DNA from 2 places in the Peribacillus sp. FSL P2-0133 genome. Region 1 is predicted to be linked to the other one. Evidence: predicted binding sites of a transcription regulator. Region 1 holds the regulator's gene; the other holds the start of a gene.
The links. Region 1 encodes LexA, which represses DNA repair genes until DNA is damaged. Its sites were predicted from a motif close to CGAACATATGTTCG; they were not measured.
Positions count from the first base shown of each region.

Region 2: a site for LexA is predicted at 3,603-3,616, ahead of uvrB (excinuclease ABC subunit UvrB). Genes of this name have one in related genera too.

Region 1 is NZ_CP150254.1:2,125,763-2,142,346, forward strand. It holds gene treC (alpha,alpha-phosphotrehalase) at 1-728, shown strand, start outside; gene treR (trehalose operon repressor) at 760-1,473, shown strand; gene MKY17_RS10235 (multidrug efflux SMR transporter) at 1,723-2,070, opposite strand; gene MKY17_RS10240 (multidrug efflux SMR transporter) at 2,096-2,422, opposite strand; gene MKY17_RS10245 (DUF3956 family protein) at 3,336-3,530, shown strand; gene MKY17_RS10250 (GNAT family N-acetyltransferase) at 4,426-4,887, shown strand; gene MKY17_RS10255 (CotD family spore coat protein) at 4,959-5,261, opposite strand; gene MKY17_RS10260 (aminoglycoside phosphotransferase family protein) at 5,372-6,292, opposite strand; gene MKY17_RS10265 (hypothetical protein) at 6,454-6,597, shown strand; partial or broken gene MKY17_RS10270 (alpha/beta fold hydrolase) at 6,622-7,221, shown strand; gene MKY17_RS10275 (N-acetylmuramoyl-L-alanine amidase) at 7,546-8,235, shown strand; gene MKY17_RS10280 (XRE family transcriptional regulator) at 9,251-9,889, opposite strand; gene MKY17_RS10285 (helix-turn-helix transcriptional regulator) at 10,024-10,248, shown strand; gene MKY17_RS10290 (hypothetical protein) at 11,146-12,678, shown strand; gene MKY17_RS10295 (hypothetical protein) at 13,039-13,326, opposite strand; gene MKY17_RS10300 (LysM domain-containing protein) at 13,565-13,828, shown strand; gene lexA (transcriptional repressor LexA) at 14,037-14,660, opposite strand; gene MKY17_RS10310 (LysM peptidoglycan-binding domain-containing protein) at 14,816-15,127, shown strand; gene MKY17_RS10315 (recombinase family protein) at 15,147-15,803, shown strand; gene MKY17_RS10320 (DUF896 domain-containing protein) at 15,869-16,102, shown strand; gene tkt (transketolase) at 16,338-16,584, shown strand, end outside.
Region 2 is NZ_CP150254.1:5,469,720-5,486,303, reverse strand. It holds gene MKY17_RS26580 (MMPL family transporter) at 1-1,212, opposite strand, end outside; gene MKY17_RS26575 (catalase) at 1,532-3,109, shown strand; gene MKY17_RS26570 (CsbA family protein) at 3,299-3,529, shown strand; gene uvrB (excinuclease ABC subunit UvrB) at 3,748-5,733, shown strand; gene uvrA (excinuclease ABC subunit UvrA) at 5,740-8,619, shown strand; gene MKY17_RS26555 (DUF4097 domain-containing protein) at 9,416-10,516, shown strand; gene hprK (HPr(Ser) kinase/phosphatase) at 10,934-11,869, shown strand; gene lgt (prolipoprotein diacylglyceryl transferase) at 11,896-12,708, shown strand; gene MKY17_RS26540 (nucleoside recognition domain-containing protein) at 12,736-13,680, shown strand; gene ppaX (pyrophosphatase PpaX) at 13,670-14,338, shown strand; gene MKY17_RS26530 (acyltransferase) at 14,335-14,853, shown strand; gene MKY17_RS26525 (hypothetical protein) at 14,888-15,031, opposite strand; gene MKY17_RS26520 (class D sortase) at 15,101-15,742, opposite strand; gene MKY17_RS26515 (processed acidic surface protein) at 15,744-16,584, opposite strand, start outside.

The sequences.
Region 1 (16,584 bases):
ACGCCCTGTTCTGGTGCAACCATGACCAGCCGAGGATCGTATCCAGGTTTGGGAATGATCAAGAGTATCATAAGGAATCTGCCAAGATGCTGGCAACAGCCATTCATATGCTTAGGGGGACCCCTTATATTTATCAAGGGGAGGAAATAGGAATGACCAACCCGAAATTCAATGATATTGGACAATATCGGGATGTGGAATCGATTAATTATTATGATATTTTAAAAGAGGCAGGCAAGGATGAAAAGGAAATAATCGAAATTCTTCAAGCTAAATCCCGTGATAATTCTCGAACTCCCATGCAGTGGGAAGATACGGAGCACGCAGGCTTTACAAAAGGGACACCATGGATTTCAGTGCCTGATAATGCTAAGATCATCAATGCTGAACACGCACTGAAGGGTCAGGATTCCATTTTTCATCATTACCAAAAACTTATATTCTTACGCAAGAAACATGATATCATTGCATATGGGGACTATCAGGAAATTCTTGGCGGCCATGACCAATTGTTCGCTTATGTTCGCAGTTATGAAGACGAGAAACTTCTGGTCATCAATAACTTTTATGAAAAAGAAGCGTCCTTCGAGATTCCAAAAGATATTGACCTATTCGGGTACAACTCAGAGCTCTTGCTCTCAAACTATATCGATTCGAAAGAACTCGCAGGTGATTTAATCCTTCGTCCCTATGAATCGCTTGTCTATTTGTTGAAAAAAGACAAGTAGCAGACTAAGAAAAATATATTGTGGTGATGAAATGAACAGTAAATATCTATCGCTATATGGTGATATAGTTTCAAAAATTGAAGAAGGAACCTTTCCGACAAATTCAAAGCTTCCTTCCGAAAGTAGCTTAATGGAAGAGTATGACATATCCAGGGATACTGTGAGAAAGGCCTTACAGTTGCTTGAACAAAATGGATATATCCATAAAATCAAAGGAAAGGGTTCATTTGTCTTGGATTTCAGCAAATTTAATTTTCCTGTAGCAGGGTTGATTTCCTATAAAGAAATGGTGGAAAAGTTGAATTTGCATTCCAAAACGATCATCCATAAGTTGGAGCTTGAGACCCCCGATTCAAACATGACCAAGCTTCTGGACTTAACGGATGGTGGTAAAGTATGGAAAGTGTTTCGGGTACGGCAAATCAATGGCAAGAAAATCATACTGGACAAAGACTATTTCAAAAGCGAGTTCGTAACTAACCTGACGAAGGAAATTTGTGAGGATTCGATTTATGGATATATCGAAAAGGAACTCGGGCTCCAGATCGGTTTTTCCAATAAGGAAATTACCGTGGAGCCATGCAGTGAAGAAGATAGACAATTATTGGACATTGAAGACTTCGATATGGTGGCAGTTGTGAAAAGTACGGTCCATTTAATCGATGGAAGCTTGTTTCAGTATAGCGAATCCAGGCATAGACCCGATAAATTCAAGTTTACGGACTTTGCACGAAGGACTTGGTGAAGGCTAAAGGTATTTGATGACTGGCAGGCTAAGGATGAAATGAAAAAACAATTAGTTTGCAAAGGAAAATGCTGTAGAATTATATGGAAGAGATGGACTGATTCATGAAAGTTCAGCTCCATTCAAAAAGAGAAGGTCGCCGTGGCGGCCTTTTTTAATGCTGTTCAAGGTAGCGTGTTTTTCTTATAGACATCGAATTGGACTCTTTTTATTTTTGAACAATCGGGGGAGAGGAGGATCGTCAAACCATTAGTTTGACGATCCTTCTGCTTGTTTGGGAGTATGGGAAGCATTTAGTAAGACCACTCCACCAATGATTAATACTAAGCCACCTAATGTAGTGATACTAAATGGCTCACTCCATAATAGTACGCCAATTAATGCCGTTAAAGCTGTGCCTATTCCTGACCAAATGGCATAAGCTAAGCTTAACGGAATTGTTTTAAGACATATAGATAAGCTATAAAATGCAATTCCAAATCCTATTATAACCCCAAATGAAGCGAATAAATGCGTGAATCCTTCAGATAACTTAAGCATGGTCGTACCAAATACTTCGCTTAAGATAGATATTCCTAAAGCTATGTATCCTTTCATACTATTACCTCCGATTACTAAATTGTTAATTGCCTCCACTTGAGAGCTTCAAAACCACCACTCCTCCAATGATCAGGACTAAACCTAAAAATTTTTTCATGTTAAAGCTTTCTTTATAAACGATAACACCGACTAAAGCAGTTAAAGCTGTGCCAATTCCCGACCAAATGGCATAAGCCGTTCCAAGCGGTATGGTTATTAATGATAACGATAGGCAATAAAAAGCCAAACCCATTCCAATTACCACACCAATGGAAGGGAATAACCTTTTAAACCCGTTTGATACTTTTAACATCGAACTGCCAAACACTTCACTTAGGATGGCTATTGCCAAAAATACATAAGGATTCAAGATGAACTCCTCCTAAATATTGATCTATTTTTCAATCACTTTCCCCAAGAATCTTATCATCTAAAGGACTCATATAAAACTAATACCACCTATAGTTAGTTTTATATTTTCTGTCATAGCAGTTCACGCTCAATATTAGGCTGAAAATGATACAATAAGCCGCTTCTTCGAACCTGATCGCAACATATAAGGAGGGTAAACAGGGATTAAGAATATCCTTCTCTTCTTCTGTGATCGTACGTGGCTTATAATCAATGATGCACATCTGGGTAAAAGAATTCTTTTACTAAGAACGTCAGGAAAAGGTAAATGGCAGATTATGTAATCGATAGTCATTTGACTGCTTGAGAACTGTCGGAAGAATCTCTTTAAAGAGGTTTATTTTAAGATAAACCTCGATAGAATATATAGTATAAATATGACCTTATAATAGCTAAATACTCATAATTCGTTTTTCAGTAGGATTTATTCTCCTATGTCCAGTAAGGAACGCACCAAGTACAATAGCTAAGCATTTAAGCCAATGAGCCTTTACATAAGGTTCATTTTATAACATGGAAAAATAAAAAGATGAAGATATGCAGCAAATTGATGCTAGGCTTTGGAATACAATAATTGATTATCCAAAAAAAGAGAGAGAACAAGTCATACATATGACTTGTTCTCCTTTTTGTTCTTAGAAAACCGCCACTTCAATCAGACAGTAAGGTCGAAAGTGGCAGGAAGTTCAATGTTCGCATCAAGCCTTTCTTATGAATCCAATTTGGATAACAAAAATGCATTTTTCGAAATGCAAAACTAATCCAATAACTGTTAAAACTCCATACTTTAATATACTCTAATTATTCTTTATCTATATAGTATTCAAACATACTATTTACTCTTAGAAACAAACTATTAACCTATTACTTGTATCTTAGAAGTTAATGGTCAATTCTTTTTAATCACTGATATAGCTACACTTAGAATCCGTATTTCATCTCTATTAGCATCAACTTTAATAGGATTAGGATTCCCAATCTGCGGCGAAAAGTCATTTTCCCAACACTTTTTAGGTATCCCAATTGAAAATCCCTTTTTACTACTTCTTCAACTAACGCACAGATAGTTGAAAATAAGAAGGCAATATGAAGGTACTTTCCTCAGCACCAAGGGAAAAAACTAGATTTCTTATACCCTCCAATAAAAAGTATTCCTTCCCCATATGTACTGCGCCCAAATTGCCAGACACCATCTAACAATTTGAGGTGCTATTTTTTATGCTGTTTTTATATCATTTGAAAATGATATAAAAACAGCCCCAATTATAATATACAATCTTTAGAAGTAGGTGTATCACTGCCAACTCATAGCAAAAAACATGTGTCCTGATTATTGGCAATGAACCGTAAATTTGCCCAGTTAAATACTCCAGTACCAGGAGTCATATTAATTGATCAATTTAGTCGTACGTATTTCCCACCGGATAAAGAGCCGGAAGAGTTTCAACTTGATACGGAGCTATCAACTTTGCTAACATTCTTTGAAACACGAGTTTAACCCTCTAAGTTTCAATTTAATAAATTTTTTATCAACTCTCCTTATGTGTTGTCAAAAAAACACACATATGGAATACAGATACACATGTTGACTGTTCCAAAAAAATCATCTAATCCATACCTTAACGTGCCCGTAAATCAAAAGCTAAACAAAAAGTCGTGGTTATACTGTTTAATGTTGGTATCGGAAGAACTGCTGTTTTTTGGAACTAACTTCTCAGATAGTGCATTCATATATTTAATGCAGCCAGTCGTCCATTTGCCACCCTATATTCGTTATGAACGTGCTTCTCCGTTACAATAAAGATATAGGAAATGGACTGGATTAAATAAAGGGAAATGGTCGCAAGTTTCAACGTTATATGGATCAGGTACATTGCCGAACGCTAGGATAGTACTTTTGGAATGTGGACGTTGCTTGGTTTGTAATATAAAAATTCACAGGTTATAGATAGGGGGATAATTATGATTGTTAGTCAAACCTGGGATTATGAAGTAATTGCAAAATTAAATCAAAATGTTCACAATCTGCATGCAAAACTATATCCGAGGTATTTTAAGGAATATAATTATTGTGCAATGAAAGAAACTTTCAAAAGCTTGGTGAAAAATAACAGTTTTGTTTTTTTAGTTTTAATAGATCATGAAGAGCCAATCGGTTACGCATGGATAGAAATTAAAAACTATCCAGAAAGTGCTTTTAAAAATGAGTATAAATCAGTATATGTGCATCAGCTTAGTATCGCTGAAAGTCAAACCCAAAAAGGTTACGGTAAAAAACTAATGAATGAGGTCTATGAAATTGCTAAAAAGAACGATATAGATTTAATTGAACTGAATTATTGGTGTGAAAACATTGCTGCAAAAGAGTTTTATAAGAAACAAAACTTTGAAAAGTATAGGGAGTTTGCATTTAGACAGTTGTAAATCCTTTGAATGTCAATTTTCAAAGGTTGATGAAAGGAATTAATAAAAACCCCGAATCGGGGTTTTTTTAATTAATATCTTAACATTCTCCTCGAAAAACTGGGGGGTTGAGGAACTCCACAAACAAAGCTTTGGGTATAACACTCTTTCACGATACTTCGGGTATGCGGTATATATGTGGTGAAATGTTTATTCACGGTAGTTGTATGTGTGGGGTGAAAAACCGGAATCACAGTGTTAATGACATTAGTTTTAACATATTGCTTTGTCGGGGAGATTTGAGGTGGATTATACTGAGTAGGCATTCTGTGAGGTGGGCAATATTGTGGTGGATATTGACCGCCTTTCGGATGCCTCCAGGGCTTATTATACATTTAAACACCTCCCGGATATTTTTTGAAAGTCATTGTTAGTTTATGAAAAAAAATGATAAAGGGACTGGTATAAATGCCTTTATCAAAAGTTCATGGGCATATCAGATCTTTCACTCATTACGAATTTGGTTAATTGCTTGACGAACAAATGACTTGTGTATTTTCTTCCAGCTCTTTTCCTTGCTTTTTGCCAAGCCCCATTCAGGGAATGCAGATAACCGTAATGCCGCAAATAATTGCCAGAAGGGTAAGTTTGTAAAATTCAACTCCGGCATCATTGATTTATATTGATGGGTGAAGTCATTCATTGCTTGCATTCCAAAATGATATGAAATTTCGAGTTGACTATTGGCAAGGTCAGCCAAAGGGTCCCCTAAGCCCGAGTCTTCCCAATCAATTATGGAAACTAGTTTATCCTCTTTCCATAATATATTTCCTGGCCAATAATCACCATGAAGGATTACTTCTTTATTCTTGGAGGGTAATGGCATGAAAGATTTTAACAAATCTCTAATCATGCTCAGATTTAATGTTTCGTCCAGGATTACCCTTTCTTTTTTATTTAACATCGCGACATATGTATTTTCTACTTTAGGCAGGAATGATAAAGATAGATCTGCACAATTAACACGATGGATTTTTGCTAGATTGATTGCCAATTGTAATATATGATCATTAAGATTTGAGGGGGTGAATTCTGACTTACCCTCAATAAACTCTAGAAGTATGCATGGCTTGGAAAATATCTCGCAGGATTGCACGAAGTAATATGGCATTGGTACAGGCAAACCGGCAGCTTTCAATATCCCTAAGAGCTTGTGTTCATCTGCTGCAATATTTGGATTCCGTTTCAGGTCATTATCACCATGCTGACGAACGATCATTTTTACGATCCGCCCTGACGATTGTAATATTTCAAGTCCTGTCACCTGTGCAGAAATACCGCCTTTTAATTCCCATGCGCGAATTAGCTTGTTTCCTTGATCAAACTTTTGAACCAATCGTTCAAAATTATCATATTCGTTCATCATATGTCATCTCCTTAATCCCGTTCAATGTTAAGGAATTTAAGTTCACATTTCCCTATAACTTTCGTGAAAAATTCAAAGGCCTCATTTGACTGCAATTTCAATAAATGAAACCAACAGCTTGTTACACACGTAAAGTAATTTAAACAAGTGAGGTGTGGAAATTGAAAATTGAAAAATATAAAGTAGATACATCAAAAGGGACGTTACTATATAATATTAGTGGAAACGGCAAGCCAAATATAGTTTTGATTAACGGAGGTTCTGGACCGATAGAGGGTTGGATGAAAATCCTACCGGCAATTTAGGAATCTTCATCAGTATTTTCCTATAATCGTTTTGGAGTTGCTGGCAGCGATAAACCGAAGGAAAGCCAAGACGGGATAAATATTGTTAACACTTTACGTGAAACATTAACAATCGTGGGTTTTGAACCTCCATATTTATTGGTGGGACATTCCCTAGGCGGCTTATATGCTAATTTATATTCCCGACTTTACCCAAATGAAGTAGCGGGAATTGTTTTTTTAGAATCCAGTACTACGAAAGATATCAGCCTTAATGAATATCAAGGCAAGGCAGTAAAAACCATTAATAAGATGTTCAAGGTGTTTGATTCCATGTCTTCACATAAACAATTCAATGAAGTTAATTTTGTGGAAAAAACTGTGGATCAAATCCAGCAAACTGATACATTTCCCGAAATACCTGTATTTGTAATTACTGGTGGACAAGAAAATCGAATGATGCCAGAGGAAATTCGAAAAAAACGACTTGAGAATCAATTGGAATTACTTTCGTTGTCAAAAAATAGCAAACACATTATCGCTGAAAAAAGTGGACATTTTCCACAATTATCAGAACCCACCATAGTGAGTGACTCAATCAAAGTTTGTGCAGAAGCAATAAATAAAATAAACCATCACCAATAAATTGTAAGCTTTTTGTTAGAGCATTATTGTTAATGTTGACTTTTTCTTAAATCTCTCTATCTCCTTCCAACACTATTTTTATGGCTTATCTCCAATAATTCCTGATGCCAAAGTGAAAAAATAGAAGATAACTTTTTCAAAAAATTTTCGTCCATTGGCGAATGTCGTAATATTATATGCCAAAAAACACCTTTTGGGGTGTATTTTTTTTGGAACGGAAGGCGAGATGAAGAATTCTATATTATTTTGAAATTTCTTTAATCCGATAGTTATGTGTACAAGCATTTATTCATACATAACATAAGATTAATAGAGGTGATAGAAATGGTAAAGGTATTTATTGATCCTGGCCATGGGGGTACGGATCCAGGCTCGGTGGGGAATGGATTAAGAGAAAAGGATTTAACTTTATCCATTGCAACTCGAATAAAAGACATCTTATTAATAGAATATAATAACGTTTATGTGAAAATGAGCAGGACCCAAGATACGTACCCCTCCTTAAACGATCGTACGAATGCAGCGAACGCGTGGGGAGCTGACTTTTATCTCTCCATCCACATTAATGCCGGCGGCGGAACTGGGTACGAGGATTACATCTATACGTCCACTAACCAAATCTCGAAAACGTATCAAGATCATATTCATTCAGAGGTTATGAAGCTTATCAACATCCAAGACAGAGGACAAAATACAGGGGATTTACATGTACTCCGTGAAACGGACATGCCTGCACTCCTGTCTGAAAATGGATTTATCGATAATGTCAATGACGCAGGCAAATTGAAAACGGCTTCCTTTATCGAATCACTGGCTCGCGGACATGTAAACGGTTTAGTTAAATGCTTCAATCTTACAAAGAAAAGTACAGCTGTATACCACACTGTCGTTAGTGGGGATACCGTATACTCCTTAAGCACCGCTTATGGCAGTACGGTTCAGCAAATTAAAGATTGGAACGGACTTGACAGTCAGTACACCATTACAGTAAACCAGAAGTTGCGGGTTAAATGAATAATTAATAATTGACTGGTTAAATTATTTATAACTTCCAGAAGCACTCCACGCAGGAAGCCCTTCTCAAAAAGAGAGGGGCTTTTCCAGGTTCAAGAATATGTATGTAATGAAATGAAATGATAATGTACATTCTACTGTCTTGATTTGATCCATTACTTGGATAATAGTGGAGGGAGTGAAAGGGGAAAATAATGAATTTGCACAGAAGGCAAAAGTGGAGTTGTGCAAATGGGGTTCACTTACTGGGATTATATATAATCGCATTTTTCAGGAAACAAGCCTCTGACGGGATTCGAACCCGCACTCCTTTCGTAAGCATAGGCTAGGGGAGAACACGCTTCCCTACGGATTTTCACCGGCAGGAATTCCACCTGCCTCAGCGTATTTGCTTTTCGGTGCTTCTGAAACCCTTACCTTGCGACCCGGTGGCTACAATGTTTTCCGGCGCTCTTCCCTTCTAGAGCTACAGAGGCAAATGCTTATTCATCAATTATAAGAATCTTATATGAAGATGTGAATCGAATAATAAAAATAAGATAATATGATTGCACAATATAGACAATTTCATTCTTTTTGCATGAAAGGGAAATTTACTGAAAAATGCGTCCTGGGACGCATATAGTTTCCAAATGCATTCACTCAATGACAAAGTAATCTGGGGAAAACGGATAGGATATTTTAAATCGCCGATTGATAATTGCAGGTGATTCAATATTACTATAGTGATCGTTTTTTTAATTCATCAGTAAATGGTCTAAGAAAACTGGTTCTGTGGGAATTGTATATGTTGGTTATTCCACTTCTTAACTAATGTAAGCTATGCTTTATTATAGGCTGACACAAAATTTAAATGGATTCTTTGTAATGAAATATAAAAAGAACAATACTAAAAAGCACAAACCATAATGGCTTGTACCTAAAATATATCAGCAAATAAAATAAATTGAATCTATGTATTGTTGCTCATTATTCCTTTATTTTCCATTTTATAAAGAAATCCTCGAGTTGGATATTAATCGTATATTTTAATGGCTTGAACCACTTTTCCTAAAATACGGACTCTATCATTTTTGATGTTATAGGTTTTTTCTTCATAAAAAGGATCCGTGCTGCAGGGAGTGAGTGTGATGTTTTCTTCATTGATATTCACTTTTTTGACTGTAGCATCGTGACCATTTACTAAAACCACACCAATTTTTCCGTTTCCGACGTAGGTTGTTTTTTCAACGAGAATCAATGATCCGTCTCTGAATTCTTTGTTCATGCTATTGCCATTCACTCTAAGGAAAAAATATTCTTTATTCGATTTTAGCATCGAATTTAATGTCGGCATATAGGCTTCAATATATTCATTGGTAAAATTAGGATCCCCAGCAGGGATATTTCCGTAAACACCAATTAATCTTACATTCTTTTCATTTAGGAATTCCATTCCAGGATTATTTCTAACGACAGGTGCTCCTTCAATGAGGTGGGATAGCGGTATTTCAAAGCATGTGGACATCATGCTCAATTTATCCATTAAAGGTTTATTCCGTCCGGATTCCCAGGCCGATACTGCCGTTGGGGCCACTTTTAATATATTTGCCAAATCTTCTTGTGTCATTTTTCTTTCTTTTCTTAACATTTTAATCCGTTCACCAATGTGCATATTTCTTCACCTCTTACTTGAATATACACTATGAGTGAAAGTGAGTAAACTTAAAGTGCGTGAATTTTGCGAAAAATTGTTGGAAACTATACTTCAAGTGTGATATTATTTTTTTAGACAGGTGGTGACAAGATATGACAAACGTTAAGTTCACACTTAAACAAGCGAGGAAGTATAAAGGATTAACTCAAGATGAAATGGCTAAAGTGCTGAAAATGGCCAAGAGGACTTACATTGACTATGAGCAATATAAGATTCCTTTGCGAATCGATAAGGCTTATTTATTTGCTGAATGTGTAGGATTCTCAATCGACGAGATCATTTTTTTTGACCCTCACCTACACTTCAAATGTAGTTAAAAGTTCAAGTGTACCAGCGTTTCTTCAACAGAGTGGCCATTCGGAATGTAAAGTCTAATCAATTACAATCCTAACTTCCATGGGACAAGATTCAAGGAATGATGGAAAGAAGGTGAAGAAAGTGGAAAGGGAAGTTGCAGTAGGAGCTGCTGCCGTTAGCACATTTAAGATTGGAAGGAAATTCGTGGAGAGGTCATTGAGGATATTATCGTACACGACGGTGTTGTCAAATTGGCTTATCACTGAAATTATTGATCCTGTTCTCAGGATGAAATACGCGTATGTAGGAGGGAGAATTTAAAGGAGTAAAAATCCAAACTTCTGGGGTGTTCCTTAATAAAAGGGCTGTATGCTGATATTTTATATAAAATAGACGATTGATACTGAGATCCCAATGAATGACAGCCAATTGCTGTGAAACATTTTTATTTACTGAATGTATAGGTCGGATTTTCAAAACACCATGAATAGGAGCAATTGGACAATGGCAAATTCGAAGGAAAAGTTAATATGGATGAACAAGCCCTTATCCTTTGCAGGATAAGGGCTTGTTCTCATTTTTGTGAACTTGAAGCATCCCGATTTCCTCCGTAAGTACGTCTTCATAAAATGAAAAAGACTGCATACCTAAATGAATTGAAAGCGAATCTTCATACTTTATCTCCATTTTTAATGAACTTCTTCTAGTTTTTTTATCCCATCTTTATGAAGGTGGCAGGTAATGGTATGCAAAAGTACAATTATATAATAATGAAGGCTATGGAAGTCCTGGGAAGGAGGGCATTGATAATAGGATGAGTTCGAAAAAATACCATAGGATATTGGAGGAGATAACAATTGAAAAGGAATGTAATCAATTATGTCGTTTTTCTTGTCCTCATTCTAACCATATTAATTATGGCTAAGCCAGACATTTCCTCAGCAGGGAAATTGAAGCCGCCCTCCGAAACTTTCAGTCCAGGGGATTGGTTTCTTGGAAGCATTCCTCCTAATCTTGACAAAGAGAAACCACCAATCGTGTTTGTTCAAGGAAGAAACAGCAGTTCAACCAGCTGGTACGGTGAAACGGAATATCATGGGATCAATGATATGTATACTAAGGCGTATGAAGCAGGCTACCAAACGGTTTTTGTTCAGCTTCATGATTCAGCTGGAAATGGATCAGTGAGCCAATATGCTAATGGAAGGCTTTTAGCGCAAATGCTTTCTGAAATCAGTAACCATTTCGGGGGCGAAAAAGTAAATATTATAGCTCACAGCAAAGGGGGGGCAGACACCCAAGCGGCTCTAGTACACTATGGAGCACACCAATATGTTGGAAGGGTCATCACTTTAGCTTCCCCTCATCATGGTTCTTACCTTGCTGATTTGGCTTATAGCTGGTATGCGGGCTGGCTTGGTTCCCTATTAGGTCAAAAAGATGATGGAACTTATTCTTTACAAGTTGGTAAAATGGCGGAATTTCGTTCTGTCACGGATAACCATGTTAACTCTCGTAAAAACATGTATTTCACTGTGGCAGGTATGAACAGAGGCCCGGTTCTTTCAGCTTTATCAATGGGTGGACAATATTTATCTTCATATGGCGAAAATGATGGTCTAGTAAATGTATGGAGTACAAAAATACCCTACGCAACACATTTATTTACGGATCCCAACTTTGATCACGACAATATCCGAGTCGGTTCAGCTGTATTTTCAAGAATTGAACCCTATTTAAGGAGTACTTCCACCACTGGGATTCCTGACTTTAATGTCAATTATAAAGAACGAGTTGAAGATGATGTCATTACAACCGCACTCGCTCAAACTGTTCTGGGTGATGTCCTGAAACAAAATGTTTGGATTGAACAAAGTTTCCATGTAAATGAATCAGCCCCGGGTAATATAACCATATATACAGCCTCAGATGATGTCGAGGTTGAATTGATTTCTCCATCCAATAAAAAATATTCACCTTCCTTAAAGGTTGATTCAGCCAAAAATGAAACTTCCTTTTTTAATGGTGCAACCATCCAAACATTCAATAGAAACAACCTCGAAATCGGTGACTGGAAAGTGCGAATGAAGACTAAATCGCCAAAAGACGCCTACCTGTTCACAGCACAATTTAACGAAAAGAATCCCATTACATTAAGTATGGCCGGAAAAGTTAAGCAAAAAGATGCAAAATTTTTAATAAAGAATCCAATGAATGATAAAAAAACGCCAATCAGCACAACATTTTTGGTTCATTTAGTAGATGAAACCGGTAATGAAATTAGTAGGAAAAGCTCTATTAAGGTAATGGAGACCGAAAATTTTACTGGTACCCTTCCAGAAGTGCCTAAGTCAGGTGTATATAATGTAACAATTGACGTCAAGGAAAAAAATGTGGATGGCAGTGAAAGAACCCGGACGCTGGTTCGTTCGGTCTATATCGAGAAATAGTGAAATGCCTTCTCTTATTGAGAAGGTATCAAATTCGAAGAAAAGTCAGTTTTCCGGCATGAGCGTCGTGAATTTCTTCAATCAGGTAGGGTTTCATCCATTAAAATCATGGTTCGGGATAAGAGCATTCCGAACCTCCTTTTTTTACTAAATGAATACCTTATCTTAATTGAAAAGGTATTTTTGGGGTAATGTTTAAAGGTATGGTTAACTTGGGAGTTGGTGATTCAGCCAAAGGAAACATTCAGGTTGTAATTGTTAATATAGATATTAATTTGACGGATGTTCGATGAGGACAGCAGCAAAGTCGGGCTCCTTGCAATACTAGAGATTGATGAATTGCAGCGAGAGACAAAGGGTTTAATCTGTCTTATGATAAGTGCCTCTATAAGACAAAATACCAGTTTTAAGTGCAGAATAATTGCCAATGCTTGCATAGCCATAAAACCAGCCCATGAAAATCCCTGCAACCAAGTGATTACGATGACTGATGAAAATGGAAATGAATAAGCCAAGACCCAAAGCGATGGTAGGGATGAATTTTGGATGAATATGAAAAATGACCTTAATAAGTTGAGTAAGAATCATGATGATCGGAATGGCTATTACCGCATCCCAAAAGTTTGTATGGATGGTTGGGAAGTCCATAATTTCACCACCTTAAATTGTAGTTTTCAATATTAATTTTCACTTTTTATCAAGGCTTTATACAATAATAAATAAATTCATATTTAAAACTAATAAATAAAAGGTTATGCAACCAGGTTTTGAAGATTTTCAGAGTTCAATTTTAAAGCCATCAATCCATATAATTATATGGATTGACGGCTTTTTCTGGTTGGCAGCAGGAATGGTTTAATAATACACGGAGCTAGCCAACATAAGTATGTTTATCTATAGTAAAAATAATGAACGAAATATCGGACTCATTTTTGATGGACATACAGAAAAACTGGTGAACCTTATCGAAACAAGCGATTTAACTATATATGATGCAAGCAATGAGGAGGTTTATCATATTGTCAAAAAGGGGGATTCCATCTCTGCGCTTGCAAAAGCATATGGTTCTACACAAGTGCAGATTCAAAAGTGGAATGACTTGGTCGATCTTAACCTTATTAAAGTGAACCAAAGATTAAGAGTGAAATGAATTTTAACTGGGAGCGGTATTTTTTAACGCTCTCCTTTTTTATTTGAATGAACTTCTTGCCAAAGTACTTACATCCGTTATAAAAGATGTGATATTCCCATGAAAATGGATTCTATTAAAAAAATATATCAAAACCTACTCTTCCATATGCATATTGAGAGAATTCAGGACATAAATTAAACAAACAAAAAAAGCGCGGTTAGCGCTTTTAGTGTATTTGTCTATATAAGCCTATTACTTTTCCAAGTATCGAAACATCTCGTAAAATAATTGGTTCCATATTTGAGTTCTCAGGCTGAAGCCTTATGTAATCCGGTTCCTTAAAGAATCGTTTTACAGTGGCTTCATCATCTTCCGTCATGGCCACGACGATATCTCCATTATTGGCATTGCTTTGTTGTTTGACGATGACATAGTCTCCATCATGAATTCCAGCTTCGATCATACTTTCACCCATGATTTCCAGCATGAATACATGGTCATCATGTGGAACCATGCTTTCGGGAAGCGGAAAGTATTCTTCTATGTTCTCGATGGCCGTTATGGGCATGCCCGCTGTTACTTTTCCAAGTAACGGCACGTTCACGACATTGGCTTTGGGAATATTGTTCGCTTCCTCCGAATTCATTATTTCAATGGCCCTTGGCTTGGTTGGGTCACGTCTAATCAGGCCTTTACTTTCCAGGCGGGATAAATGTCCGTGTACTGTTGAACTTGATGCAAGTCCCACTGCTTCGCCAATCTCCCGTACGGAAGGTGGATACCCTTTTTGGCGGACCTCTTCTTTAATGAAATCAAGAATATCTTGCTGCCGTTTTGATAGTTTAGTCATTTGTGCACCTCTTCCCCAATGTTCTTTGCTATATTATAGCATGGCCCCCAACTCTATACAAACATAAGTTCGAATTTTGTTGTTGACTGAAACAAACGTTCGTATTATAATTTGATCATAACATACGAACGAACATTCGCTTTGGAGGGATATTTATGAAAAAATTATACAAAAATTATATTTATACGATTCTATTAGCGGGATCAGTATTCATCTTTTCAATTTTATTCTCTTGTACATTGAACAATGATCAAAAAAATGATTTCCTTTCTATAGAAGTAAGTGAAGGTGACACCCTATGGGAAATTGCCGAAGAATATGAAGAAGCAAATTTGACAAAAAAAGAATTCATTGGTTGGATAGAAGAGCATAATGGAGTCAGGGCGGATTCGATTAAACCTGGTCAAGTCATCGTCATTCCAGTTAAAGGGGAAGAACTTGTCCAGAATTTGGCCAGTGAGCAGTAAGCAGTGAAGGTAGGGTATTATGAAAGCGGTAATCTATTGTAGGGTCAGCACAGAAAAAGAGTCACAGGAAACATCATTGGCAAGGCAAGAAGATGAATTAGTCAAATTGGCAGAAAAGATGGATGTTGAAGTCATTTCCATAATAAAAGAACAGGCAAGTGGTTATGAGTTGAATAGGGATGGCATTTTTGACATGCTCGAACTTTTTAAAACCAAAGAAGCTGAAGTACTATTAATCCAGGACGAAACAAGACTGGGAAGAGGAAATGCCAAAATAGCCCTTTTCCATGTCATCCTTAAAGAAGATGTGAAAATTTATACGCTCTCACACGATGGGGAACTTGAGCTATCTGATTCGGATGCGATGGTCATCCAGATAGTCGGAATTGTAGAAGAATATCAAAGGAAACTACATAATCTTAAAATAAAGCGCGGGATGATAAGGGCTGTTGAAAAAGGGTATCGTCCTCAAAAAAATCTTCAGAATCAAAGGAATTCCACTGGAAGGGACCGTAAGGAGATTCCTATAGAGGAAATTATTAAACTTCGGGCCAATGGATTGACATTTGCAGAAATCGCAGCAACTTTAAGGGGCTTTGGATACAATGTATCTAAGGCTACGGTGAACAGGCGTTTCCTCGAACATCAACTGAATACACTGGAAAGTCAATCATAGAACTTGTAATTTCGCTATTTTTTTAATACCATGACAATATCCGCAGATTATGAAGGAGCGAAATTATGTTATCAAAAGAAAAATTAGCCCGTATTAATGAACTTTCTAAAAAGGCAAAGGCTGAAGGTTTGACGGAAGTTGAGGCAAAAGAGCAAACCCAATTGAGAAGTGAGTATTTGGAAACATTCAGAAAGTCCATGACCAATACGTTGGAGCATGTGAAAGTCGTGGATCCAGAAGGTAATGATGTCACTCCTCAAAAGATAAAAAATATAAAAGAAAAAAGAAACTTACATTAATAAAGCTTGGATTCTTCTGATGGAACATTCCATTTGAGGATTCTATTAGCATTTTGGAGTAAAATGAGAGTGCATTCATGTATGTATTCTCCTATTTAGTTTAATCTAAATAGGGGACTTCTCTTATTTCTAGAAAATTGTAATATTGGGGCAGTAAATAGTGATTTTAGTTGTGATATTAAGCTTGTCACTATAATATAAAGAGGTACATTACAGGAAGGGATGTTTTTACGATATGTTAGATAAATTAGATGCACTTTCTATTAATACGATTCGTACATTATCGATTGATGCAATTGAAAAGGCTAATTCTGGCCATCCAGGTATGCCAATGGGTGCGGCGCCGATGGCGTATAAACTATGGACAGAATATATGAACCATAACCCGAAAAATCCAGATTGGTTTAATAGAGACCGCTTTGTTCTCTCAGCTGGTCATGGGTCTATGTTGTTATACAGCCTTCTTCATCTATCGGGCTATG
Region 2 (16,584 bases), 2.5 Mb from region 1:
GAAGATGATCAGGCATGTAAGAATGACAGTCCATGGCTTGGTCGTGACGATATGACCAAGCCATTTACCGATGCGGCCACCTTTATGCTTTTTGACGGCTTTTCCCTTTTTCTTAGCCCGTGCTTCTTCCATTTCAGGAGTACGCGGAACGATCGGGAAGAAGGAAGCCCTTCCGAATACAGAAAGCAATGCCGGTACAAGTGTTAAAGCTGCCAGCATCATGATTAAAATGGACAAGCTGAATGGTACAGCGAAACGGTGGTAGGCTCCGTATTTGGCTACAAGCAATGTTAGCAGGGAGATGACGATCGTAAGTCCGCTCATCGCAATGGCGCCTGATGAATCTTTAAATGCGGCGATCATGGCTTTCCGTTTGCTTTCATGATTCCTTAATTCACTTCTGTAGTGAGAAATTAAAAATAGACAATAATCCGTTCCGGCACCGAATAATAATACGGTCATTATTGAAATTGCCTGTGAATCGACTGTAATCCAACCATGGTCTGCCATGAATCCAAGAATAGGGCTCGTGACAATATAGGCGAAGCCTACTCCGATTAGAGGAATGATGGCTAAAAGCGGGGAGCGGTAAATAAGTAATAAGACGACAAGTACAAGTATTACTGTCGCTAATAGCAATTTGAAATCAGCACCTGAAAATAAACCGGTTGCATCGACGGATATTCCTACAGGGCCTGTCACTCGAAGGGATAATTCATCTGAATCTGTCGGGACCTTGAATGGGTCAGATCCAATGCGTTCCGATACTTTCTCATTAATGCTTTCAAGATTTTTTTCGAGAATTTCAGTCTCGGTCTTTTCTTTAAAGAAAAGCGGCTGTACGAAAGTCGTTCCATCTTCTGAAACCGATCCTTGAAGAGCAGGCAACGGAATTTCATGAAGCGGCGGTAAAAAAGATTGCTGTGTCAATGGGTTATCTGTCAGTTCTTTGGAAAGGTACTGGATTTCAGCCAAGTCGGCCTCTGTCAGTCCACTTTCCCGATGCCATGTAAGGAGGGCAGGTAATCCAGAGGATTTTGGAAACTCTTCTTTAATAAGTTCATCAGCCATGACAGAAGGTGAGTCTTCGGGCAAGTCTGCGGCATTATTTGCTGTTCGATCATTTACGGCAGGCAATGTGAAGGTTAATGCGATTGCTGCAATTATCCATACAGCAATGACAACCCAACGACCGGTTTTTCCAGTCATCATCCTGCCAAGTCTTCCTAAAATTGATTCGTCCAATGAAGGCACCCCGCTTTTTGAATATTTTATCCTTAGTTCATTATAATGGAGCGCTGTTGTCATATACAAAAATGGGTATGCTTCCTCCATGTTTCTACTAAATGCTTCAAAGCTTACTTATCATTATATGATTTACACCAGTTGTTAATGGCATAAACATATGATCAGCGATATATAGGGGGAATTTAACTAATTTCAATTAAATTTGAAGATTGAAGAGTGAAATATAGGGAAAAGGGGAAAGTATACTAGTATTGTGGCTTTTATTAACAGAGGAGGTATATTTTTGTCTGATAAATCCAAAAAACCAAATGATGAATCGAAAGAAACATTAACGAACAGGCAAGGGCACCCGGTAACGAATAACCAGAGTCTTAGAACTGTAGGAAACAGAGGACCTAGTACACTTGAGAACTATGATTTCCTGGAAAAGATCAGCCACTTCGATAGGGAGCGTATCCCTGAACGGGTGGTGCACGCCCGTGGTGCAGGTGCACATGGTTATTTCGTTCCGACCGGTAAAGCGGGGGAAGAGCCTATTTCAAAATATACGAGAGCGAAGGTTTTTCAGGAAGAAGGTAAAAAAACCCCGGTATTCGTGAGATTTTCATCTGTTATTCATGGAGGGACGTCCCCGGAAACGTTACGTGATCCCAGGGGATTTGCGGTTAAATTTTATACGGAGGATGGAAACTGGGATCTTGTAGGCAATAACCTGAAAATTTTCTTTATCCGTGATGCCATGAAATTCCCGGATTTGATTCATGCCTTCAAACCCGATCCGGTCACGAACATTCAGGACGGCAGGAGGATTTTCGATTTTTGCTCGAGCTCACCTGAAACATTCCATATGATTACCTTTGTGTTTTCCCCATGGGGCATTCCAGCTAACTACCGCATGATGCAAGGGTCAGGGGTCAATACTTATAAATGGGTCAATGAGGAAGGGAAAGCGGTGCTTGTCAAGTATCATTGGGAACCGAAACAAGGGATCAAGAACCTGACACAGCAAGAGGCAAATGAAATTCAAGCTACGAATTTCAATCATGCCACACAGGATCTATATGAAGCGATCGAACGCGGGGACTATCCTGAATGGGATCTCAACGTACAGATCATGAGTGATGATGATCATCCTGAGTTGGATTTTGATCCGCTGGATGATACGAAAATCTGGCCGAAAGATGAGTTCCCATGGCTGCATGTCGGTACGATGGTTTTGAATAAAAACCCTGAAGACTATTTCACTGAAGTAGAACAGGCTGCATTCGGCACCGGTGTCCTAGTGGATGGACTGGACTTTTCTGATGACAAGATGTTACAGGGACGTACATTCTCTTATTCCGATACACAGCGCCACCGTGTTGGTGCGAATTATCTGCAATTGCCGATTAATGCTCCAAAGAAACCAACAGCCACGAATCAGACTGGCGGACAGATGCAATATGAAGTTGGCAGAGGCAGCCAAAGCCCCCACATCAACTACGAACCATCAACTGTCGGCGGCTTGAAAGAAGCCAAGCAGACGGGCAAGGAGTATACACCTATGGTGGAAGGGAAACTTGTTCGTGAGACAATCGATCGCCAAAACAATACGAAACAGGCTGGTGAAACATTCCGTGAATTCGAGGATTGGGAAAAAGACGATTTAATTTCCAATTTAGTGGCGGCATTGGCTCCTGCCGACAAGCGCATTCAGGAAAAAATGATAGCTCTTGCCGAAGAGGCCGATGAAGAGTATGGCCGCAGATTGAAAGAGGGACTGGCCGCGGCTTCTGAACATACGGACTCTTCAAAACCTCTGGGTGGGACGGATAACCCTGAGGACGCCGTTAGAAAAGGACATGAAGCGGATCCATATTGAGTGGGCTGAAAAGAAGCAAACTTCCCTTTAAAGGGGTTTGCCTCTTTTTTTTATGGGCATAATTGGAGGATATGTGGAATGCTCTTCTGATGATGCCTTGAAAATCAAGTAGGAAATTGATTGGCAAAAAACTTGATAATCATTTAAACTGAAACTACTCTATTTTTCTCTTATAAAGGAGATGAAAAAATGATTAAAATTCTTTCTGCCCTTTTCCTTCCTTGTCTACTTGTCATGCTATTTTCAAGAGTCACCTATAACAATGTCGTGGGCCTTGTTTTAACTGTTGCCTTGATTACAGCTTCTGCATATAAAGGTTATACGCATACAAACTTATTGATCATCGTCGATGCCTTATCCCTGACAGTTGGATTTTGGTTATCAAAAAGAATGATGAAACGTACATCCAAGAGCGCCTGACACTAAAGGTGCTTTTTTTGTACTCAAACATGTCATTCCCCTCAACACATCATGAATTCCATAAAACAAAAATAGAATGGATGTTCGCTTATTGCTGGTTTGTTTTAAGGCTAATGTGGTAGAATGTGTATATATGCTTTATTAAACCGGAATAAATAGAAGGGATATAGGCATGTCCCGTTTTCATATAAAAATATTTCAATAGGAGGCTATGCTTGGTGAAGGATAAGTTTGAGTTAGTCTCAAAATACTCTCCTCAAGGAGATCAACCGGCAGCGATTGAAATGCTGGTCGAAGGGATTAAGGAAGGCAAGGAAATGCAGACGCTATTGGGGGCAACGGGGACAGGGAAAACGTTCACCGTTTCCAATGTGATTCAAAGAATCAATAAACCGACTCTTGTCATTGCCCACAATAAAACGTTGGCAGGGCAGCTTTACAGTGAGTTCAAAGAGTTCTTCCCTAATAATGCCGTTGAATACTTCGTTAGCTATTATGATTACTACCAGCCAGAGGCTTATGTTCCATCCACGGATACATTCATCGAAAAAGATGCAAGCATCAATGATGAAATCGATAAACTGCGTCACTCGGCAACCTCATCTTTGTTCGAAAGGAAAGATGTCATCATCATTGCCAGTGTTTCGTGCATATATGGGCTCGGTTCCCCTGAAGAGTACGGGGAGATGGTTGTTTCCCTCCGAACAGGCATGGAAATAGACCGGAATGCCTTGCTGCACAGACTCGTGGATATTCAATATGAGAGGAATGATATTGCTTTCCAACGGGGGACCTTCCGCGTTCGCGGCGACGTGGTCGAAATTTTCCCGGCTTCACGTGATGAACATTGCGTACGGGTCGAGTTTTTCGGGGATGAGATTGACCGCATCCGTGAAGTCGATGCCCTGACTGGTGAAATTACTGGTGAACGGGAACATATCGCGATTTTCCCGGCTTCCCACTTCGTAACCCGCGAAGAGAAAATGCGGATAGCCATTCAAAATATCGAAACGGAACTGGAAGAGCGATTGAAGGAATTAAGGGAAGATGAAAAACTCCTTGAAGCACAGCGCTTGGAGCAGCGGACCCGTTATGATTTGGAAATGATGCGGGAAATGGGCTTTTGTTCAGGGATCGAGAACTATTCCCGCCATTTAACCCTTCGTCCCTCAGGTGCGACACCATACACTTTAATGGATTACTTTCCAGAGGACTTCCTATTGGTCGTGGACGAATCACACGTAACCCTTTCGCAAATCCGCGGAATGTTCAATGGAGATCAGGCGCGGAAGCAAGTGCTCGTCGATCATGGCTTCCGTCTGCCGTCTGCAAAAGATAACCGCCCGCTAAGATTTGAAGAATTTGAAAAAAAGGTACATCAATCCATATTCGTTTCTGCAACTCCGGGACCATATGAACTCGAACATACGCCAGAAATGGTTCAGCAGATCATCCGTCCTACCGGATTGCTGGATCCGACGGTAGAAGTGCGGCCGATTGAAGGGCAGATAGATGACATGATCGGTGAAATACAGGAGCGCGTCAAAAAGAACGAGCGTGTGCTCATTACGACCTTGACGAAAAAGATGTCCGAAGATTTAACTGATTATTTAAAGGAAATCGGCATCAAGGTCCAATATCTTCATTCGGAAGTGAAGACCTTGGAAAGGATAGAAATCATCCGGGAACTTCGAATGGGCAAATATGATGTACTCGTTGGAATCAACCTTTTAAGGGAAGGCCTGGATATACCGGAAGTGTCGTTGGTGACCATTCTGGATGCCGATAAGGAAGGGTTCCTTCGCTCGGAACGTTCGCTTATTCAAACAATGGGCCGTGCAGCCCGTAATGCCAACGGTCACGTCATCATGTATGCAGACCGCATCACGAATTCGATGGAACTTGCCATCAATGAAACGAGGCGGCGCCGTGAAATCCAGGAAGATTATAATAAAGAGCATGGAATAATGCCTCAAACCATTCAAAAGGATATCCGTGACTCCATAAGGGCGACTCATGTAGCCGAAGAAGGCGAAGAGTATAAAGAAGACCTTGCACCAAGCCTCGCGAAGCTCCCTAAAAAAGAGCGTTTAAAAGTGATGGAGAGCATGGAAAAAGAAATGAAGGAAGCGGCAAAGGCACTGGATTTCGAGCGAGCTGCCGAGCTGCGTGATTTATTACTAGAGTTGAAAGCGGAAGGGTGACGAAACATGGCAATGGATAAAATTGTGATAAAAGGCGCCAGGGCCAACAATTTAAAGAATATTGATATCACGATACCGAGAGACAAACTTGTTGTACTGACCGGATTATCCGGATCTGGAAAGTCTTCCTTGGCTTTTGATACGATTTATGCAGAAGGGCAAAGACGTTATGTAGAATCACTGTCCGCTTATGCTCGTCAATTCTTAGGCCAAGTGGATAAACCGGATGTCGATGCGATCGAAGGTTTGTCACCAGCCATTTCCATAGACCAGAAAACGACCAGTCGAAATCCTCGTTCAACCGTAGGGACTGTTACGGAGATCTATGATTATTTAAGGCTGTTATTTGCACGGGTCGGCAGGCCGACCTGTCCGATCCATAATATTGAAATCACCTCACAAACGATTGAGCAAATGGTGGACCGCATTCTTGATTACCCTGAACGAACCAAGCTTCAGGTATTGGCACCGCTTGTCTCGGGCAGAAAAGGGACACATGCAAAAGTCTTGGAGGAAGTTAAGAAACAAGGATATGTCCGCATTCGTGTGAATGGGGAAATGCATGATCTCAGCGAGGAGATCACTCTCGAAAAGAATAAAAAGCATTCAATTGAAGTCATCATAGACCGGATCGTCATTAAAGAGGGTATCATGGCGCGGCTCGCAGATTCATTGGAAAGTGCTTTGCAGCTTGGCGAAGGCAAAGTCATCATTGACGTCATGGGTGAGGAAGAGCTGCTGTTCAGTGAACATCATGCTTGTCCATACTGCGGATTTTCGATTGAAGAGTTAGAGCCGAGAATGTTCTCCTTCAATAGCCCATTTGGGGCATGCCCAGATTGTGATGGCTTGGGGGCGAGGCTTGAGGTGGACCGTGATCTGGTCATCCCGAATAACGAATTAAGCCTCCGCCAACATGCGATTGCACCATGGGAGCCGACGAGTTCTCAATATTATCCGCAGCTCCTTGAAGCGGTAGCCAACCATTATGGGATAGATATGGATGTGCCCGTTAAAGATTTACCGGAAGAGAAGATGGATAAGGTCTTGCTTGGTTCAGGTAAAGATAAGATTCATTTCCGCTATAAAAATGATTTTGGAAGAGTGCAAGAAGGATATATTCCTTTTGAAGGAGTGTTAAGAAACATCGAAAGGCGCTTCAAGGAGACGAGTTCAGACTATATTCGTGAGCAAATGCAGAAATATATGTCAGAACATCACTGTCCGACCTGTAAGGGTCATCGATTAAAAAAAGAGAGTCTTTCCGTGCTCATTCAAGGGGTCCATATAAGTGAAACGACAGCTTTATCAGTGGAAGATGCGTTAGTATTTTTCGATGAGCTTGATTTGACTGAAAAGGAAGCTGCAATTGCGAGATTGATTTTACGTGAAATTCGTGAGCGGCTCGGTTTCCTGGCTAATGTAGGTTTGGAATATTTGACGTTGAGCAGGGCAGCGGGAACATTATCAGGCGGTGAAGCGCAGCGTATACGATTGGCTACGCAGATCGGTTCCCGATTGACGGGAGTACTCTATATTTTGGATGAACCTTCAATAGGGCTGCATCAGAGGGATAACGATCGATTGATCGAAACATTGAAGAATATGCGCGAAATCGGGAACACCCTGATTGTTGTCGAGCATGATGAAGATACGATGATTGCTGCGGACTATTTGATTGATGTTGGTCCTGGAGCAGGAGCGCATGGAGGGGAAATAGTGGCCGCTGGTACTCCGGAAGAGGTCATGAATAACCCTAAATCCTTAACGGGCCAATATTTAGCAGGGAAGAAATTCATTCCATTGCCATTGGAACGCCGGAAAAATGATGGCCGTGTCATTGAAATAAAAGGTGCCAAGGAAAATAATTTGAAAAACGTTAATGTGAAATTCCCACTTGGAGTCTTTACAGCCGTTACAGGAGTCTCTGGATCAGGGAAAAGTACATTAGTGAATGAGATCCTCCATAAATCGTTGGCTCAAAAGCTGAATAGGGCAAAAGCCAGACCAGGCGATTTCCGTGAGATCAAGGGAATTGAGCATTTAGATAAAGTCATTGATATTGATCAATCACCGATCGGCAGAACCCCACGATCGAATCCAGCTACCTACACGGGTGTATTCGATGATGTTCGTGATGTATTTGCCTCGACTAATGAAGCGAAAATCCGCGGTTATAAAAAAGGAAGGTTCAGTTTCAATGTGAAGGGCGGCCGTTGTGAAGCATGCCGAGGTGATGGCATTATCAAGATTGAAATGCATTTTCTTCCAGATGTCTATGTCCCATGTGAAATCTGTCATGGGAAACGTTATAACCGGGAAACTCTTGAAGTGAAATATAAAGGGAAAAACATTTCCGACATCCTCGATATGACAGTTGAGGAAGGCGTTAGTTTCTTTGAAAATATCCCAAAAATCAAACGGAAGCTACAAACGATTTATGATGTTGGTTTGGGTTATATCAAGCTTGGACAGCCTGCTACCACTTTATCAGGCGGTGAAGCGCAAAGGGTGAAACTTGCTTCTGAATTGCATCGCCGTTCCACTGGGCGCTCCTTTTATATCTTGGATGAACCAACTACCGGACTTCATGTCCACGATATAGCAAGGCTGCTCCAGGTTCTGCAGCGGCTGGTTGACAATGGGGATACAGTTCTGGTGATCGAGCATAATCTGGATGTCATCAAGACGGCGGACCATATTATTGACCTGGGACCGGAAGGCGGAGATAAGGGCGGAACAATCGTCACTTATGGAACACCTGAAAAAATATGTGAAGTTTCCGAATCGTATACGGGAAAATACTTAAAACCTGTACTTACCCGTGATCAAATTCGTATGGAAAATTGGATTGAAGAAAAAGAAACTCAGCATGAACATGCTTAAAAGAACAAGCCATCAGGCTTGTTTCTGTTTGTAGAAAAAAGGGGGTTCGGAACGGTCTCATTCCGAACCATCATTAAAAAAAAGACTAGATTATCCTTCATGTTTTTTTACTGTAATCCATTGGATTGAAGAAATTTGCGACACTCCTGCCGAATAACTGGCTAGCCAAGACCCCACAGGCGCTTGCGTCGAGGAGGCTTGGCAGACAGTCGGCGGAAAAAGAGCGGATTTCTGAAATCAATTGGAATGGTTTTTATAAAAAACTGTAGGCAAACCGGCTTTTCTTAGAATCTGTCTACAATCAGAGGTTCGGAACGTCATCCCGAGACATGATTTTAAGATAAGACTAGATTATCCTTCATGTTTTTTAACTGTAATCCTTATTGGATTGAAGAAATTTGCAACACTCCTGCCGAATAACTGGCTAGCCAAGACCCCACAGGCGCTTGCGTCGAGGAGGCTTGGCAGACAGTCGGCGGAAAGGGAGCGGATTTCTGAAATCATTTGGAACGGTTATTATAAAAAACTGTAGGCAAACCGGCTTTTCTTCAAGTTTATCTACAGTCTGGAACAAGCCATCAGGCTTGTTTTTTTGTAGAAAAATGACGGTGCGCATTTAATCAATCATTTGATTAAAGAATAGGAAAACAAGATATTTCCGGGGAAATCATACATCTCCCTTTTCGGAAATTGTCATTTCCCTTTGTCGAATGATGGGAAAAACGGTATTTATGAAACTTTTTAGATATCTGGGCGTATGTATGAATAAAATGATAGAAGAAAGCGAGGAATGTTCATGCAGGAGGAAAGAAAGAAAATCTTAGAAATGATTCAGGATGGAAAGTTATCAGCGGAAGAAGCCATGGGCTTATTGGAAGAATTAGATAAAGCCAGTCAGGAAAGTGAAGCTAAAGAGCAGAAATTGCAAAATGAATTATCGACGGTAGTCGTGGATAAGAAAAGCGAGGGAAGCACTCAGGATACGTTTAAGAAGAATATCCAGTCATCGAAAGAAAAGATTATTGATTTCGTTGAAAGTGCTTTTAAGAAAATCAAAGAAACGGACCTTGATTTCAATTTTGGGAAATCTGTGGAGGTCAGTCATATTTTCCAGCATGATCATGATTTCCTGAATGAAGTTGATGTGGATATAGCAAATGGGAAAATAAAAATCGCCGCATGGGACCATAATGATGTCAGGGTTGAATGCGAAGCTAAGGTATACCGTGTGGAAGATATAGAAGAAGCTAGGAAGAACTTTTTGGAAGAAGTCGATTTCACTATTGAAAATGGAAAATTGAGGTTCAAGGTTCGTGAAAAATCCATAAAGGTTGATACGATCATGTACATTCCAAGGAAGGAATATGAGGATATCCATATAAGGATGTTCAATGGCGCAATCACGACTGAATCATTGAAATCAGAGAACCTTAAAGCGAAGACGGCGAATGGTGCCATTCATATCATGCAGGGTACGGGTGATTCGTGTGAGCTTGAAACAGCTAACGGGATGATCACCATTGCGGATACCAACTTTAATGACTTGGAAGCCGAGACCCTGAATGGAGCGATTAATGCCGATGGATACTTCAAGAAATTGGATGTCCAAACTTTCAATGGGGAAATCATCTGTACGAATTCAGGGATGGATTGCGATTCGATCCATGCTAAGTCAATCACTGGAAAAGTCCAGCTGACCCTGCCAACAGGTAAGGCGATCGAAGGAGAGTTGAAATCAAATTTAGGAAGCTTTAATGTAACTTTGGAAGGGATGACCATCATCGAAGAGAAAAGTGATGTGGTTCAGAAGGTCCTTAAGTTTAAGACGGTTAAGGAAGAGGTTCCTGTGCTCCATGTTTTTGCAGAAACCAAGACGGCAGCGATAACGGTTTCCTGAAGAAAAAGAAAGCACGCTGATATAACTGGCGGGCTCTGAATGTAGGCAAACTCGGTGAAAATCGAGTTTGCCTACATTTTTTTAGGGCTTGTACAATTTGGATAGAAATTATAACTAAGGAGTTGAAGGTGTTGCTTTGGAGTTGGTTTGGGAACATCATTTGATGAAAGATACGTTTTCTGATGCCTTTTGTGTACAAAGTGAGCCCGCCAATATAAACTTGCGGGCTTTCTTAGGATTCATGTAGTTTCATCTCATCTCTTTCCTGTTCACGGAGACCTTCCCGCTTTCATAATCCGGGTGCAGTGAATAAAAAAACAATAAATCGATAATGCTTTGTTTGGTTATTAACAGAAAAATGCTAAAATAGAAAAAGTATCTCGAAAAATAGCAACGCTCCAAAAGGAGGAAAGATATATGGCAAAAGTCCGTACAAAGGATATAGTAGAAGCGTTCGGTCTAGAACTTATCAGTGGGGAAGAAGGAATTAACCGACCAATAGTCACGAGTGATTTATCTCGTCCCGGACTTGAAATAGCCGGTTTTTTTGATTATTATCCCGCGGATCGAGTACAGCTTTTAGGTATGACGGAGATGTCCTTTTTTAATCGGTTGAATGAACCGGAGCGAATACAGAGGATGGAAGAGTTGTGCAGGGACTTTACTCCAGGCATCATCATTACGCGTGGTCAGGAAGTGCCGATAGAATTGATCGAAGCTTCTGAGCGGGAATCCGTTCCTGTGATGAGATCTAATATGAAGACAACAAGGTTATACAGCCGTCTGACCAATTTCCTTGAAAGCAGGTTGGCACCAACTACTGCTGTTCATGGTGTATTGGTGGATATCTATGGGTTAGGGGTGTTGATCACCGGGAAAAGCGGAGTCGGTAAAAGTGAGACAGCCCTGGAATTGGTGAAACGGGGTCATCGTCTCGTAGCCGATGACTGCGTCGAAATCAGGCAGGAAGACCAAGATACGCTAGTAGGGAATGCCCCAGATTTAATCGAACATCTTCTTGAAATAAGAGGATTGGGAATCATAAATGTAATGACACTTTTTGGAGCTGGGGCAGTCCGAAGCAATAAAAAGATCTCAATTGTCATCAATCTGGAACTATGGGAAAAAAACAAGCAGTATGACCGGGTTGGTCTTGATGAAGAAAAAATGAAAATCATCGATACGGAAGTGACGAAAATTACCGTACCTGTCCGTCCAGGGCGAAATTTAGCAGTTATCATTGAAGTGGCAGCCATGAATTACCGCCTGAAACGAATGGGTGTAAATGCTGCGGAACAGTTTTCAGATCGCTTGAACCATGCCATTGCAGATCCGGAACATGATGAATTTTAAAAGGTTATAGGAAAAGAGGGGACAAAATGGAACAAGGAATACAGCCGCTGAATCCAATCGCGATAGATCTAGGCCCCATCCAGGTACATTGGTATGGACTGATCATCGGTTTCGGTGTGTTATTGGGTCTTATTATCGCTTTGAGGGAATCAGAGCGAAGAGGTCTTGATAAGGAAATATTTACGGATATGATTTTGTTTGCTGTCCCAATCGCGATCATTTGTGCCCGTATTTATTATGTGATCTTCCAATGGGAGTACTATTCACAAAACCCGGGGGATATCATAAAAATATGGAATGGCGGAATTGCCATACATGGTGCGTTGATTGGATCGGTGCTGACTGCCATCGTCTTTGCCAAGGTCAAGAAAGTCTCATTCTGGAAGCTGGCGGATATTGCTGCACCGAGCTTATTGTTGGGGCAGGCGATTGGCCGTTGGGGTAATTTCATGAATCAGGAAGCGCATGGGGGAGAAATAACAAGATCATTCCTGGAAAATATGCATTTGCCTGAATTCATCATCAATCAAATGTACATAAACGGTACGTACTATCACCCGACCTTTTTGTATGAATCGATTTGGAATATCGCTGGTGTCATTATCCTCTTAAGTTTACGGAAAGTGAACTTGCGCAGGGGGGAACTATTTTTAACCTATGTAATATGGTATTCCATCGGCCGTTATTACATTGAAGGATTGCGGACGGATAGTTTGATGCTGACGGAGTCACTGCGTATCGCACAAGTGATCTCGATTGTGTTGGTAGTTGTAGCCATTGCTTTAGTGGTCTATAGAAGGGTCAGCGGGCATGCAAACAAACGATATTTAGATGCATAGGGAATATGTGTAAAGGGAGAGGGCATAGTGATAGTAGATTCGATTAAAAAGGGACTTCTTTCAGGCTTGAACACAACTTGGTCTTTGGGGAAAGTGATATTTCCAGTCACTTTGATCGTCACTGTGCTTCAATATACGCCTGTATTGCCATACATCATTAACTTGATAGCGCCTTTGATGAATCTCATCGGTCTTCCAGGGGATGCGGCAATTCCGCTTGTGTTAGGGAATTTCCTGAATTTATACGCGGCGATCGCTGGCATATTAACACTTGATTTGACTGTGAAGGAAGTTTTTATTATCGCTATGATGCTATCTTTTTCACATAATTTATTGATCGAGTCAGGTGTGGCGATGAAAACCGGTGTCAAGCTGTGGATCATCCTAACAGTACGGATCGGGCTTGCCCTTTTATCAGCGATCGTCATCAATCTTGTCTGGCAGGGCGGATCTGAAATGGCCCAAGGAGTGGCTATTGGGGAGGCTGCAGAGATTAACGGAGCAGGTGCAATCCTCCTACATGGTGTCCTCCAAGCCCTTTCAGGAATCGGTCAGCTGGCGGTCATCGTTATTCCGCTCATGGTGGCGGTTCAAATCATGAAAGATTTAAAATGGCTGGAAGCCTTCTCGAAAGCCCTGGCTCCCTTCATGAAGGTCCTGGGGATGAAGCCGAATGCTTCCATGCCTTTCGTTACAGGCCTGACTCTCGGTTTGGCATATGGGGCGGGCGTAATGATTCAAGCCGCTAAAGAAGATAATGTTTCGAAGAAGGATATGACGATTGCGTTCATCTTTTTAGTTGCCTGCCATGCTGTTGTAGAAGACACACTGATTTTTATTCCGCTGGGGATTCCAGTCTTGCCGTTGTTGCTTATTCGGCTACTCACTGCCATTGTTTTAACGATGGCCGTTGCGTATATATGGAATCGGACTGACAGGGTACAGAGAAAGGGAGCTGTATATGAACAGTAACATAACTACATTATTATTTGATCTTGATGGGACGTTGATCAATACAAATGAATTGATCATCGCCTCTTTTACGGAAACTTTAAACCACTTTTGTCCCGGAAAGTTCAATCGGGAAGATATTATTCCATTTATCGGACCGACTTTGGTCGATACTTTTTCTTCCATTGATCCAAAACAAGTGGATGAAATGATCGCTTACTATCGGGAGCATAATTGGAGGAACCATGATTTGCTTGTCACACAATTTGACGGGGTGTATGAAACCGTTCAAACGTTGAAGCAGAGCGGTTATAAATTGGCAGTCGTTACGACAAAGAAGCGTGATGTCGTCGAAAAGGGCCTGCGTTTAAGTAAACTGGATCAATTCTTTGAAGTGGTGGTCACACTGGATGAAGTAGAAAAGGCAAAGCCGGACCCAGAGCCTTTGGTAAAAGCTTTAAATCAACTCGGTTCGGTTCCTGAAGAAGCGATCATGATTGGTGACAGTTATCATGATATTATGGGCGGTAAAAATACAGGTACAAAAACGGCAGGGGTCTCATGGTCCATTAAAGGCCGTGAATTCTTGGAAAGTTATCACCCTGATTATATGCTTGAGCAGATGGCGGATATATTGAATATCGTTGAGGTTGAAAAACTCACGGAGGCTAGAAAATGAGACGCACGTCCCGCTATCCAGTTGAAGGGGCTAATTCACTATGGCATGTATATAAGACCGTTCCATTCTGGAAAGTCGTAAAGAATTTTGTGGTGATACAGCTAGCGCGTTATACGCCTTTTCTGGGCATGAAGAATTGGCTATACAAGACTTTTTTACATATGAAAGTAGGAAAGCATACTTCGTTTGCCTTAATGGTCATGCCGGATGTGATGTTTCCGGAAAAAATATCGGTTGGAATGAATACTGTCATTGGATATAATACGACGATCCTTGCTCATGAATATTTGATTCATGAATATCGTTTAGGAGATGTAGTCATTGGTGATGAAGTGTTGATTGGAGCCAATTCGACCATTCTTCCAGGACTTTCAATTGGTAATGGGGCGATTGTCTCTGCGGGGACGCTTGTCCATAAGGATGTTCCGGAGGGAGCTTTCGTCGGGGGAAATCCAATGAAAATCATATATACCAAAGAGGAAATGCTTGAGAGAGATCAGCAAACTTCCTTATGAAAAAGGACTTGCCCATATATGTGGCAAGTCCTTTTTAATGGCATTTTGGGTATAACGGAGTCAGTTCACTCTTTAGATGCTCTATCACTTCGTTGATTGATACATTTTCCTGGTTCACCGTTGCTTCATACGTTTCTTTTAAAATTTGAAAAAACCTTTGCTGTGCCTGTTCATCCATGTTGAGCTGTCCTCCTATCATCTATTAAAGATTTATGAAGAGGGGGCAGAATAACTTCAGCCCCGCATCTCATTTACCTATCTCCGATTTCAATAAATCGGCAACCAATACGTATCGTTCCGGTGCACTACCAATATATGAAAAAGGATAGCAGGTTGTTACTGTAAGTGTGGCTTTAGGCTTGGGAACGATCACGGTACGGTCATCTGCATCGACGATACGAACCTTCCTCACTTTATATGTAAACGTACCGGCTTCCGTCTTGGCAATCAGCAAGTCACCTTCGCCGACTTCACCTAAATCTCTGAAAATTGTATCTCGGTGACCGGATAAAACGGAATTATCCTTTTCACCGGGGAGGACGGACCCCGCATAATGACCGACGCCCTTTTCGAGTTCATCTTCGTCCGTTCCGTGATAAATTGGAAGTGTTGCCTCGATTTTTGGAATATAAAGCTCACCCATCAAATCACCTGTCTCCGGTCGTTCTTCATATAGTTCAAGCCCAACGGGAATATCAGCTTTCGTCTTCGGTTCGGGTAGCTTAGCCGTCGCTTCCAATGTGTCAGATTTATTCCATTTATATAGGGCATAGCCTTTTAACAGCGTATAGGCATTTGTAGTTGTAAAATAAAAACCTAAGGTTAAAATGCAAACAGCAGTGATAAGTAACGTTTTTTTCTTATGCTTGGATTGCCTATTTTTGCTCATCTTAATTAGTGAATCTCGCTTTTCTGATTAATCCGAAAGCGATACCCATCAACATTAAACCGATTAAAGCACCGAATAAGTAATTACCAGCCGTTTTAGGAAGCACTCCGCCTTTTTCCGTTTTATGTTCAGGTTTTGTGGGTTTTTTCTTTTCTTTTTTTACCTCAACCACTTTAGAAATGACCTCAGTGGACTGTTTAATGTCATTACCGGTTTCTTTCACTAAATCTGAACCGATCATTTCACCTGTCAATGTAAAATCTAGCAAAAAATTGCCGTTTAAATCATAAATGGAAACTAGTAAACTAGCATTCGTCAATTCCTTAAGCTGGAATAAAGCCTCAAGGGATAGGTTTGTCGTGACACCATCCTGAATTAAGGCGAATTTGAATTGAATTTGCAGCAAGCTTTGAAGATCATTATATATAGAAAGCAATTCTGCCACTTGTTCAGCAGATAATTCATCAATTGTTTCAAAATACTCGAGTTGATCCATCCGATCGGAGATCGCCATTAAACGAGCTTCAAAAGAAGGGTCTTCGACGATAGGTAAAAGGTGGTTCATGAATCTGTCCAGCTCTTCGTCTGTAAGGCCAATCTCAGTAAAGAGACCATCCATTAAATCGATGATCTCTTCATCATCATATTCCATCTCTTCCTCATCATAATCCATTTCTAAATCGATAATATCCTCAATGTCGTAAATGAAATGGAAGGTATCGATGATGGAATCCCCCTCTTCCAGTTCACCGTATTCTATTAATAATTCCTTAAGTTCAGCTTCTGTCATTTCATATTGTTTAAGTAGATTCTGTATGGTCTCAGGAGTGACGGTCGGTCCT